Regions from separate parts of the Paenibacillus haidiansis genome, predicted to be linked through region 1. Evidence: predicted binding sites of a transcription regulator. Region 1 holds the regulator's gene; each other region holds the start of a gene.
What was found. The regulator LexA, encoded in region 1, represses DNA repair genes until DNA is damaged. The targets are predictions, from matches to a motif close to CGAACATATGTTCG.
Positions count from the first base shown of each region.

Region 2: the regulator LexA is predicted to act here: its motif matches at 1,900-1,913, upstream of V3851_RS01695 (DNA polymerase IV).
Region 3: the regulator LexA is predicted to act here: its motif matches at 1,782-1,795, upstream of recA (recombinase RecA).

Region 1 covers NZ_JAZHPZ010000007.1:136,177-140,410, forward strand. Annotated here, with positions in the region: gene V3851_RS15680 (HAD family hydrolase) at 40-834, opposite strand; gene V3851_RS15685 (hypothetical protein) at 888-1,424, opposite strand; gene V3851_RS15690 (DUF896 domain-containing protein) at 1,481-1,654, opposite strand; gene V3851_RS15695 (LysM peptidoglycan-binding domain-containing protein) at 1,811-2,086, opposite strand; gene lexA (transcriptional repressor LexA) at 2,369-2,995, shown strand; gene V3851_RS15705 (YjfB family protein) at 3,376-3,561, shown strand; gene glnA (type I glutamate--ammonia ligase) at 3,652-4,234, opposite strand, start outside.
Region 2 covers NZ_JAZHPZ010000001.1:345,279-349,512, forward strand. Annotated here, with positions in the region: gene V3851_RS01690 (hypothetical protein) at 99-581, opposite strand; gene V3851_RS01695 (DNA polymerase IV) at 578-1,831, opposite strand; gene map (type I methionyl aminopeptidase) at 2,291-3,037, opposite strand; gene V3851_RS01705 (TetR/AcrR family transcriptional regulator) at 3,082-3,699, opposite strand; gene V3851_RS01710 (stage VI sporulation protein F) at 3,940-4,230, opposite strand.
Region 3 covers NZ_JAZHPZ010000002.1:80,926-85,159, reverse strand. Annotated here, with positions in the region: gene V3851_RS04770 (competence/damage-inducible protein A) at 1-959, shown strand, start outside; gene recA (recombinase RecA) at 1,883-2,944, shown strand; gene V3851_RS04760 (regulatory protein RecX) at 3,045-3,905, shown strand; gene rny (ribonuclease Y) at 4,218-4,234, shown strand, end outside.

The DNA.
Region 1 (4,234 bases):
GCTTTTTAATTAATCCGATGAATTATCCAATGATCGTAATTACGAAAGCTCTTTAATGATCTCGTGCAATTGCGACAAATGCTTTATTTCATAATCGGGCACGATTTCATCATTGCGCGTCTTTCCTTCGCGATTGACCCAAATTGTTGTCATTCCCACGCTGAGTCCGCCGCGGATATCGGTCGTCAGCTTGTCGCCAACCATCAGGGCTTCTTCCGGCTTGACGTCTAGCCGTTCCAGCGCATGTCGGAAAATCGAGACGTCCGGTTTTCCTTTGCCAAAAGTGCCGGAGATGACAATCTCATCAAAATATCCGGCCAATTCCGGTACGCCGTCAAGCTTCTCCTGCTGCAGGGCCGGGCAGCCGTTTGTGAGCAGCAGCAGTTTTACGGTCCCTTTCAGCTCCTGAAGAATTGTAAAAGTTTCTTCATATACATGCGGCCGCGCCCGCCGCTCTCTGCCGAACTGCTCGGCCAGATTGCCCGCCAGTTCTTCATCATCCACGCCAAGGGCGAGCAGCCCGCGGCGCCAGGATTCTTTACGGTAGATCGGGGCAAACTGTTCCAGCTTGCGGAACTCCGGCTGCTCGCCGGCGGAGAAATTGGCCCACAAGCCTTCAAAAGGATTAATCCCGATCATTTGCGTGAATGGATAAGTTTCATATGATTCGTACAGTTCTCTCGCTTCCTTGCGAACCGCCGTCTCCAGCTTGTCCGGGTCGATACCGGCCGCGTCCCGTGCGGTAAAGCAAGTAGCCTCGAACGCCTCTCTTACGCTTCTCTCATCCCATAACAAAGTATCGTCCAAATCAAAACATACCGCCTGGATCGCCATCTCTTTCTCCCTTTCCAAAAAAGTTAATCGTAAACCGTGAAAATCTCTATCGGTTATTTCCGCTCAAATGGAACATGATGCACTTTGGCATATTGCTCCAGCCGCTCGCCCATAGCTTCCGTATCAAACCGGTTCCGCAAATGATAGAACACCCAATTGCTGTCTTTGCTCTTCGGCACGATCGTCACTTTGCTGCGGTCGACCGTGATTTTGCTGACATTGGCCGCTTCCAGAAGTTTGTCCCGATTGTATTTGGAGGTGTAAAGCCAACCTTTGTTGATCCGAAGATAAGGCCGTCTGAGGAAAAGCGTCAAGGCCAAAATGAGATACAAAACAATCGTCAGCCAAAAGATGACCGAATTGACTTCCGAAGCGCTGCCCATTAAGCCGACGACGGCATACAGGGCGGCCAGCAGCACTAACACAACCGGCAGAATCAGGTTGCGCCCCTTAAATACTTCGCCGTCCCCTTTGGGTCCGAGCGCCGTACGAGGATTTTGACCGCTGCGTCCCCGGGTCACATTGGGGCCTTTTCCTTTTTTGTTCATTCGAATCTGATTGCGTTCTACCTTTCTGTCAAACGAAGCCATGCTTTTTCCTCCTAGAAAAATGTTAGGTTATGTATGCGGGCCTTGCGGCCAGCTTGTTATTTATCCACGATTTCAATCGATTCGAGCTGCTGGCGGAAATTCTTCCGTATATTTTGCAAATACGTTTCCCGCAATTGGGCCCGTTCCAGCTTCTCATCCTCCGTCAATCCCTCTTGTTTGTTCTTGCGGGCCAATTCATTGATGCGGTTGACCAAAGCATCTATATCCATGGTTTTCCTCCTGTTTCTTCGAATAATATTTAAACTAGGCAACAATTCTTACTTTGACATGAGAAAAAGAGCTTGTCAAGGCGAGTTATCCTTGAAACCAAGCTCTTCATCGTGCATTCAAACAGTAATATGCTGACACCGAATAACTATGACGGATTAATCGGGCAAAATCAGGGTATCTCCCGCTTTAATATCGCTGGTAGTTAGACCGTTAAACCGCTTAATGGCTTCAACATAAACTCTGGTGTCCTTCCCGCGCGGCTTGTGGTCTACGGCGATTTCCCATAGAGTGTCGCCCGGAACCACTACGATTCTGGCTTCCTCAGTACCGCTATGATTCTCCGATGACGAAGCAAACGCGGTCACAACCCCCGTTCCCGTTACCGTCAATACAACCAGCAGCACCGCAAACGTGATTAATCTTCTGCTCATGGCCTTGCCCGCCAAGCGCTCCCTCAAGATCTTAGTCGACTTCGGTTGATCATAGATACTTTGGTATGTACTATATTTAAGCATTTCGCATCACTCCAAACAAATGTTCTTATTTCTTGTTCTCAATAATAACACGAACACTTGTTTGTGACAATATCTTTTTCGAACAATTGTTCCCACTTTTTTTGACAAGTAAGGATTTCTTCTAGAACTTATGTTTGTACGAACTGCAGTTCTATGTTATAATTTTTCCAAACGTTACTAATGGGGTTGATAATTGTTATGTCCAAGGTATCCAGCCGTCAGCAGGCTATACTAGAATTCATACGCAATGAAGTCCGATTGAAAGGCTACCCTCCTTCCGTACGCGAAATCGGGGAGGCTGTTGGACTAGCTTCCAGCTCTACCGTACACGGCCATCTTGACCGCTTAGAGAAGAAAGGCTTCATCCGCCGCGACCCTACGAAACCGCGAGCCATTGAACTCTTGGGTCAAGACGACGAAGATTCGGCCGGATTGTTCACGCATAGCGTGGCACGGGTCCCTGTCGTCGGCAAGGTCACAGCGGGTATGCCGATCACGGCGACCGAGAACATAGAAGATTATTTCCCGCTCCCGCAGCATTACGCCGCAGACGGGGAAATATTCATGCTTTCCGTCGTGGGGAACAGCATGATCGAGGCCGGGATTCATAACGGCGACTACGTCATCGTAAGACAACAGCAAACCGCCAACAACGGCGACATCGTGGTGGCGATGACGGAAGACGACGAGGCGACGGTCAAAACTTTCTATAAAGAGAAAGACCATATCCGCCTGCAACCGGAGAACCCTACCATGGAGCCGCTTCGTTTGAAGCGAGTTACTATTCTCGGCAAGGTCGTCGGCTTGTTCCGCGATTTGCACTAATTGAATAATCCATAACGAAGAGGCTTCCTTATTCCGAAGGCAGCCTCTTTTGTCGGTCTGCAAATGACCTTTCCTTTAATCTTTTAACTCCCCGAATGCTTAAGACACTTGAAAAAATCAGCCGCATCTGTTTTTTAGCCAATTCCGATTCATCCCTACCCGTTCTCCGCGCCATAATTTCTTTAGCCATAATCTGCGTCTATGGTATTTCTTCAGGGCAAGCACCATTTCCATCAGCTCCTTGACCTTATCTTCCCCAATCGCAACCAAATCATGGTATGGAATTTTATGTAATATTCTTTGTCTATTGTTCTTTGGCTATTTATGTTTCTGCGGCAACTTGCCGATAACAAATATGTAGTTCACATACGCGCAAGGAGGTGTGCATTCTGGATATTCCCGCACTTTCCATAGGCTTGTCGCAAAGCCGGATTCAGCAGGCCGTCAGCATTTCCGTATTAAAGATGTCCACGGAGATGGCGGCGGTCGACGGACAGGCTCTGACCAAAATGATGGAGCAGAGCGTCCAGCCCAACCTGGGCGGAAATATCGATATCAAGGCTTAAAAAGAAAAATAAAGGCTTCCGGAGAAGCCTTTATTTTTCACCCTTGCAATAAAAATCCCCTGAAGCCTACGGCCCCAAGGGATTCCTCGATTAATACAGCGTCATATATTGGTCGCGTTCCCATTGATGCACTTGCGTGCGGAACATGTCCCATTCGATTTCTTTCAGTTCGTAGAAATGAGTCAGCGCATGATCGCCGAGCGCTTCGGTAATAATCTCGCTGCGGATAAGTTCATCAAGAGCTTCCTTCAAATCTGCAGGCAAGCTTGGAATTCCTTCTTCCACGCGCTCTTCTTCGGACATTACGTAAATATTGCGGTCGATCGGGGCAACGAGCGGCAGCTCTTTCTTGATGCCGTCCAAACCGGCTTTCAGCATGACCGCCAAAGCAAGGTACGGGTTGGCCGCCGGGTCCGGGTTGCGGACTTCGACGCGAGTGCTCAGACCGCGGGAAGCCGGAATACGGATCATCGGACTGCGGTTGCTCGAGGACCAAGCCACATAACAAGGGGCTTCGTAGCCAGGTACGAGACGCTTGTACGAATTGACCGTCGGGTTCGTCACAGCCGCGAAAGCGCGGGCATGCTTCAAGATCCCCGCCATGTAATGGCGAGCTTCCACGCTCAGACCCAGCTCATCGCTCTCGTCATAGAACGCATTCTTGTCCCCTTTG
Region 2 (4,234 bases), on a different contig from region 1:
CCTAGATTTTACAGGTTATATAGTCCTTTTTTTGAAAAAAAAAGAACAGCCCTCTCAGGCTGTCCGAAAATGATGTTTCCATTATTATTCGTATTCGTTCATTTTGCTTCCCGGGAATGCTCTTTTAAGAGCGCCCCCAGCTCCGCGGTGTATTTTGTCAGCCGCAGGCTGATTTCCGAGCGCATTACGTCGCGGGTCATGCCGAACCGTTCCTCGTACCCGCGGCAATAATAACGATAATAAACGACGAGATCCGCTTGCTCCTCGTTCACTATTTTGATGTTTCTTTGCTTCAACTCCCGCCGCAACCGGTATAGATCTTTCGTGATACTGTCCAAAACGTACCGCCCCGCCATGTAATAAGAACGCTTCAAAATATTGGTCGAGTATTCCACATCCGCCAGGCTTTTTTGCACCATGGTCATCATATGCGGAAGCAAAATATAGTCTCTGAGCATTGTCAGCTCCTCGGTGGTAATGATCTTGCTCTCATGGGGATGATGCTGATCGTCGTACCGTTCGGCATGCTCGGTCAGCAGCATTTTTGATTTCCAACGCTCATTTTCGTCAAGCTTGCTCATTTGTAGTGCCCCCCAATTTGTCCTGCTCTTTCCCGCGCGACACCGGCTTCCGTCAGCGATGAAGCGCGTATAATGGCATCGCTCCCGTATCTGTCTTTGATCCGGTCGATGGCCTGTTCCTTGTTGTAGGCAAGGGAGCGGTCCTCGAATAAAGTCAATTGCATGATCTTGTCGTCCGTCAGCCCGGACAAGGCCACGCTCAAACGGCTGATCGGCAGCCCGCTCCAGTATTTCACGAACAGCTGGCGTGCCGCGTTGGCCACTTCATGGGTCAGGGCGGTCGGCTCCTGCAAGGTTATTTGGCGGCTGAAATAATTGGAGCGCTGTCCGTCCGTTTCCGCCGCGGAGACCGAAACCACCGTACCCATGAGATGATGGCGCCGGGTCCGCCGGCATACCTCGACCACCAGCTCCAGCAGGACGATCTCAATGTCCTGCAGCCTTTGGTACAGCCGCCAGCGCAGCGCCTTGCCGTGGCTGACCGATTTCAATTGATGGCGGATATCGGAGACGACGGGGCTGGGATCGATGCCCCGGGCCGTTTGCCAATAATACTCCGCCTGGATATCGCTTTGTTTGCCCATTTCCCGCCGCATCCGCCGCTTAAATTCATGAAGTTCCATGCGCGCGATATCCCCGATGAGCGTTAAGCCCATGCGGGTAAAATGGCGGGTCATCCTGGACGCGACCATGAACATATGGTGTACGGGCAGCTTCCATAAAGTCGATTCCAGGTTGTCGAACGAAAGCTCAAAAATGCCCTCCGCATTTTTCTTGGCATAGTTGTCGGTCGCCATCTTGGCCAATATTTTGGTGGGACCGATGCCGACCCTCGTCCAGACCCCGGTGGATAAAAGAACATGCTGCTGAATCCTTTGGGCCAGCTGATGCGGGGGACCGAAATAAGACAGCGAGCCGGTGACATCCAAAAATTGCTCGTCAATGCTGAACGGCTCGACAAGATCGGTATAAGATTCGAAAATTTCCGTAATCAGGAGCGAGATTTGAATGTACGTTCGCATTCTCGGCCGGATGACAACGAGGTCGGGGCATTTGGCCAGCGCCTCCCCCACCCTTGAGGCCGTCGTAACGCCACGGGACTTGGCGATGGGGCATGCGGCCAGCACAATGCCGTTCATCCGTGCGGGATCGCCGACCGCCACCGGCTTGTCGCGGTATTCGGGGTGAGCGGCTTTCTCCACGGAGGCATAAAAGGATTGGCCGTCAATCAAAAAAATCTGTCTGGACATCGATGCATTCCTCCATGACCCAACTTCCGCCTCAGACAAGAACGTTTGTTCTTATTATATTCATAATACGAACAAATATTCCCGTTGACAACAGGTTTTTGCTGGATATTGAGGGAACGGATTGAATCGGGAAGATCGCCCTTAGTTCTCCCATATGCGGACGAAAAGATAAAAAACCTGCAAAAGTGCATCTTTCTCCGAGCCATGATTTCGGGATGCGGATTCCTGCTAAAATGCATCTTTTTTCTGTAAATCTCGGATATGAACCGAAATCGCGGAAAATAACTGTACAATCGCAGGAATTTAAGCGTATGGCCGCCGGTCCGGCCGAAATTGTTGCACATTTGCAGGAATTTTAAAAAAGGGGGCGGCGGCTGGGCTGCCTTCGCAAAAAAGCAAAAAGACGCGAATTCCGGGATAATATCACCCTGGACTCGCGTCTTCTTCACTATGCTACGCTTACTGCGCCGTCAGAACAAGCGGCCCGTCGGCTGTCAGCGCCACCGTATGCTCAAACTGGGCCGACAGCTTGCCGTCCGCCGTTCTGGCGGTCCAGCCGTCGTCGTCGATCGTGATGCGGTACGTGCCTTCATTAATCATCGGCTCGATCGTGAACACCATGCCTTCCTTGAGCCGGACCCCCTTCCCGGCGACTCCGATATGCTCATAGCTCGGGTCTTCGTGAAGGGTTCTGCCGATGCCGTGGGCAAGCAGATCGCGGACGACGGAATAACCGTGCGATTCCGCATGCTGCTGGATCGCCGACGTCACATCGCCGAGCCGATTGCCGGGAATCGCTTGGGCGATGCCGATGTCCAGGCATTCCTTTGTCACCTGAATCAATCTTTCGGCCTCCGGGCTGACCTGGCCTATCCGGTAAGTCCAGCAGGAATCGCCGAACCAGCCGCCATATTCGGCCACGATATCCAGCTTCAGCAGGTCGCCTTCCTGCAGCGGCCGGGACGACGGGAACCCGTGGGCCACCACATCGTTGACCGAAGCGCAGGTTTCGGCGGGGAATCCTTTATAGCCCTTGGTAAATTGTTTTCCGCCCAATTTGGTAATATGTTTGGCGACGAAATCGTTAATTTCCGCCGTGGTGACGCCCGGCCGGATCAGCTTGGCGACCTCGCGGTGGCAATCGGCGACGATCTGGTTCGCCGACTTCATTTCCTCAATTTCTCTTGGCGATTTCAGGATAATCATTTATGCTTCGCTCCACTTCCATTAGTATGATCCCGGCAAGCCGGTCAAAATAAAAATTGCGTGATTTGCTTTGCTTCTGTATGCAGTGTTCCTCGCCGAAGGGCCGGCAATGCACAACCGGCCAAAGCGGCGAGCAGCCATTCCGCCCGCCGCTCGGCCTCCGGGCCCGGCGGCGCTCCGGAGAGCGTGCCGCTTACGGCTTGAGCGGCCGCGAAGCTTCCGCCCGGCGGGCCCAACAGCCCGGCCAGCGGGAACAGCACCTGCGCGCGGTAGGCCGCGTTCAGCCGGACGGCCTGCTCCTCGGGCAGCGGGCGGAACTCGGTGCCGCCCAACTGGCAGGCCAAATAGAAGGCGTGGTCGCCATCCCAGGCCGACAGCAGCCTTCCGGCCAGCGTCCGCAAGTCCGCCGAAGCCACGGCTGCGGGAAGCCTCAAAAGCTCCGCCGCCCGCTCCATCGCCTGCGACAGCATATCGTACAGTAAATCGGTTTTATTTTTATAGTAGTGATATACCGTTCCGTAACCCAATCCCGCTTCGGCCGCCACATCGCGAATTTCCATCAGCATGCCTTTATCCAAATAAACATCGGCGGCGGCCTTTAAGATTTGAGCCATCCGCCGGCTGCGGATTTGCTCATTTTGCTCTTTCGTTCGCGGAGTCATCGCTTGCCTCCAGTTTTTATTTTTGACCTACTGTCATGTCAATATAAAATCACAATACTATACCGCCACTGCAAAAGCAAGCCCGGACATTAGTAAATTTGATTTAACTCAAATATCCCCGGGAGCCTCCGATAGGATCGGCCTTATTTGCAGAAAATAAATTTTTCGGATATTCCAAAAAATCAGCCGGAATTCTCCGGCTGACTGCTTCGCCCCGGTCCGGCTCCCGTCGTCGCTTCCCTACCGGAACATTCCCCACAGCTTAATCAAATGCAGCGTGTTATTGGGATCGATTTTCTGGGCGATCACGAACTGAACGATTTGCTCCTCCTGCGCTGCGGTCAACCGTTCATTCAGCAAAGTGGCAGCCGATTTGACGAGCCGCCGTACCTTTGGACGATCCTGCAGGTCGGATCTGGTCAATCCCTCGACCAGTTTTTTTACGCGCTCCTTTGTCGCCGGATTTTTCATTTTGAGCTTGATCCGCTCCACGAGCTGCGGGCTGATTCCGTATTGATGATAGCTGCTCAAAGGC
Region 3 (4,234 bases), on a different contig from region 1:
TCAAAGACCGGGGCGCCCCCATGACGGAGAACAACATCCGTCAGGCGCTCAGCATCGACGGCAGCACGCCGCTGCCGAACGAGACCGGACTCGCGGTCGGCAATGCCGTCGCGGCGGACGGGAAGTTCTATGTATTGCTGCCCGGCCCGCCGTCGGAAATGAAGCCGATGTACGAAAACCAGGCCAAGCCTTGGATTATGCAGCATGTGCTGACGATGGAAGAGCCGCTGTATTCCAAAATGCTCAAATTCGCCGGCATCGGCGAATCCGGGCTGGAGACCAGGCTGCTGGATCTGATCGAGAATCAATCCGATCCGACGGTCGCCCCCTACGCCAAGGAAAGCGAAGTCACGATCCGCATTTCCACCAAGGCGAAGACCGAAAGCGAAGCGATGGATAAGCTGGACAAGCTGGAGGCCGAGATCGCCTCCCGGCTGCCGGATCATCTGTACGCGAACGAGGATGTGCCGATCGAGAAAACGATCGTCGACATGATGACGGAGCAGGGGCTTACCGTCAGCGCCGCGGAGAGCTGCACGGGCGGTCTGCTCATGCAGTCGCTGACGAGCATCCCCGGCAGCGCCGCCGTATTCCTCGGCGGCATCGTCTGCTACTCCAACGCCATGAAGGAGAAGCTGCTGAACGTGCCGCACGATCTATTGGAGGGCGAGAACGCGCCCGGCGCCGTCAGCGCCGAAACGGCCAAGGTCCTGGCCGAGCAGGTGCGGATGATCGTCGACACCGACTTCGGCCTGTCGATCACCGGCGTGGCCGGCCCCGCTTACTCCGAGCGCAAGCCCGTCGGTCTCGTGTATATCGGCATATCCCGCCGCGGCGGCGACACCGCCGTATACGAGCTCAACCTAAAGGGCAACCGCGATACGATCCGTTTGCGTTCCGCCAAAACGGTTCTCTATCACCTGTGGAAGCAGCTGAAGGCGGAGCAGAGCGGAAAGTAACGGCATCTTGCCATGAATACAGGACACAAGATATAATGAACTTACGGAAGAACCGTAGCAAATCGTTCGTTTTGCTGCGGTTCTTTTTTTGCGTAGAGAATTGGCCATTTATAGTAAGTCAGACACCTGGATTCCTAGTTTTATTCGCGAGGAGGAGATAATGGAATAAAAGACAGTTTGCTTACCGCCATAGTAATTTAACGCCTAAGTAAGCGAATCCCCGTAGGGGACAACGCCTACCAAGCAAGAAGCAGCAGTAAAGACTCGCCAAAGTAGCAACCCGCCTCAAGGCTCTGCACCAAAGCGAGCGAATCCCCGCAGGGGAGAGCAACCGCCAAGCACGAAGTAGCAGTAAAGACTCGTCAAAGTAGCAACCCGCCACAGGCTCTGCACCATAGCGAGCGAATCCCCAAAGGGGACAGCGCCCACCAAGCACGATAGTAACAGCAAAGACCACCATAGTAGCAGTGCGGGCCCCGCAGGAGCGCGAGCCAAAAGCGTGCCCGCAGGGCGACAAGCGGCTCATTGCACGTTGGCCCCTGGGGTGCGTCCGAAAGCAGCAGAAGTCCGCAGCGTGTTTCAGGCAACCCGGGTGCGCCATAAGTAAGACGGACCCGAAGGGGGAAAAGCGTTCCACGCACAAAGCCCAAGGTTCCTTCCCCAAAAAAATGGGAAGGAGCCAGGCAGGAGGAGCGCCTCTGTCACTCCAACGTTATTCCCCATGGCGGGTGTCCCGAGGGCTGCAAGCCCTGGGGGCCCTCCCTTACGGTAAGGGAGGGTTTGGGAGGGTTGAGTCCCGGTTTGGGAGGGTTGAGATTTTTACGAATGTATGTTCGAAAAAGTGCTTGGCAAACGTTCCAAAACAAGGTACAATTATAAATGTAAGAAATACGTTTTCAATCATATTTAAGGATGTGAGCTGATTGTCAGATCGTAAAGCTGCGCTGGATATGGCGCTTCGTCAAATAGAAAAACAATTCGGTAAAGGTTCGATCATGAAGCTGGGCGAATCGACGCATATGCAAGTGGAGGTTATACCAAGCGGATCGCTGGCGCTGGATATCGCGCTCGGAACCGGCGGATTTCCGCGCGGCCGGATTATCGAAATATACGGACCGGAATCTTCCGGTAAAACGACGGTGGCGCTGCATGCGATCGCCGAAGTGCAGAAGGCCGGCGGACAAGCCGCATTCATCGACGCGGAGCATGCGCTCGATCCTTCTTACGCCAACAAAGTAGGCGTAAATATCGACGAGCTGCTGCTGTCCCAGCCGGATACCGGCGAGCAAGCGCTCGAAATCGCCGAGGCGCTCGTGCGAAGCGGCGCCGTTGACATTATCGTCATCGACTCCGTGGCCGCCTTGGTTCCGAAAGCGGAAATCGAAGGCGAGATGGGCGACTCCCACGTGGGTCTTCAAGCCCGCCTCATGTCCCAGGCCCTCCGCAAATTGTCGGGAGCGATCAGCAAGTCGAAGACGATTGCGATCTTCATTAACCAGCTCCGCGAGAAAGTGGGCATCATGTTCGGTAACCCGGAGACGACTCCAGGCGGCCGGGCCCTGAAATTCTATTCCACGGTTCGCCTTGACGTGCGCCGTGTGGAATCGATCAAGATGGGCAATGATGTGGTAGGTAACCGGACGCGGATTAAAGTCGTCAAGAACAAGGTGGCTCCTCCTTTCAAACAGGCGGAGATCGATATTATGTACGGAGAAGGGGTCTCCAAAGAGGGCAGCATCATCGATATCGGCGCGGAGCTGGATATCGTGGACAAGAGCGGCGCCTGGTACTCCTTTGCCGGGGAACGTTTGGGCCAAGGCCGCGAGAATGCGAAGCAATACCTTAAGGAGCATCCGGAAATCTCTAACACGATCGAGCAAAAGATCCGGGAAGCCAGCAGCTTGACTACTTCGGTAGCTGCTGCGTCCGCCAGCGAAAAAGAGGCGGAAGCCGCGGAAGAAATGGCGCTTTTCGAAGAAGAATAAACCGATACGGCCCAAAGCGCTCTGTATCCGGATTTACCCGGAGCGGAGCGTTTTTGCTATAGCCGGGCCTTTTAACATAAGTGACAAAGGAGCGAAACCAGTGGAACAACGCTTTGGTGGCAAAGGGAACCCGGGCCGGGAACGGTCGGGCGGCCGGAAAGACAAGAAAGAGGCGGGCGAAATCGTAGACATTTCGGAAGAGAGCTTCTGGGAAATGGACCGACGGGCCGCATCCGCGAGTCGTTCATCATCCGAGGATACTCAACAAGGTAAAGGCGGCTTGGGCGACTTCCCCGAGGACGAGGAGCTGGCGATCACTTCCGTATCGCTCTTGAAGCGGCCGAAATTCCGGTACCTGATCTCGTTCGGTCCGTATTCCCTCGAGGTTCATGAGGATGTCATGATCAAATTCCGGATGATCAAGGGCGCGGTTTTTACCAAAAGCGAGCTTGAGGAAATCGTGTCGGCGGATGAAGTCCAGCGGGGCTACGCGGATGCGCTGCTCTATTTAAGCCGCAAGCCGCGTACCGCTTTTGAAGTCGGGATGCGGCTCGGCGAAAAGGGCTGGAGCGAGGAGACGCGGGAGAAGGTCATCTCCAGACTGACGGCGGAAGGGCTGCTCAACGATGCGGCTTACGCGCAGGAGTGGGCCGGACAGCGCGTCCGGGGCCGCGGCAAAGGCAAGCTCTGGGTTCGCCATGAACTTCGCCAAAAGGGCGTTTCCAAGACGCTGATCGAGGAAGCGCTCGGAACGGTGAGCGAGGATGACGAATTTGCCAGCGCCATGGAACATGCCGCCAAGAAGTGGCGGACGACCGCAGGCGAGCCGACCGATCGAAAGCGCAAGACGGGAGCCTTTTTGCTGCGCCGGGGATTCTCGGGAAGCCTGGTTTCCCGCGTCGTTCGCGAGTTAAGCCAAAATGACGGAAACGGCGGCGAGGATGAGTGGGAGGATATGTAACTGGAAAAACAGACATTGCCTGTCATCTGCTTGACAATATATTTCGTCAAATAATACAATGAACATGAATCTATTTTTGTTTGAGCCCTTTTTTTCCTTCCAAAATTGCGGGCTCCTTAAAGATTCTATTTGTCAGATCATGAAGGCCAACAATTTCGATTATGACTTGGGGACTCCGGTCGCCGCTTTAGGTTCGGAGAACCTTGCCTCAGGCAGGCCTGTAATGAATTCTTTGTATGATGATGAATGAGTTAATTACAACTGCAAACATCCCAAGGAATGCCTTGGAGGAAACAACGGGGAGGTGAACAGATGAGTATAGGAATCTG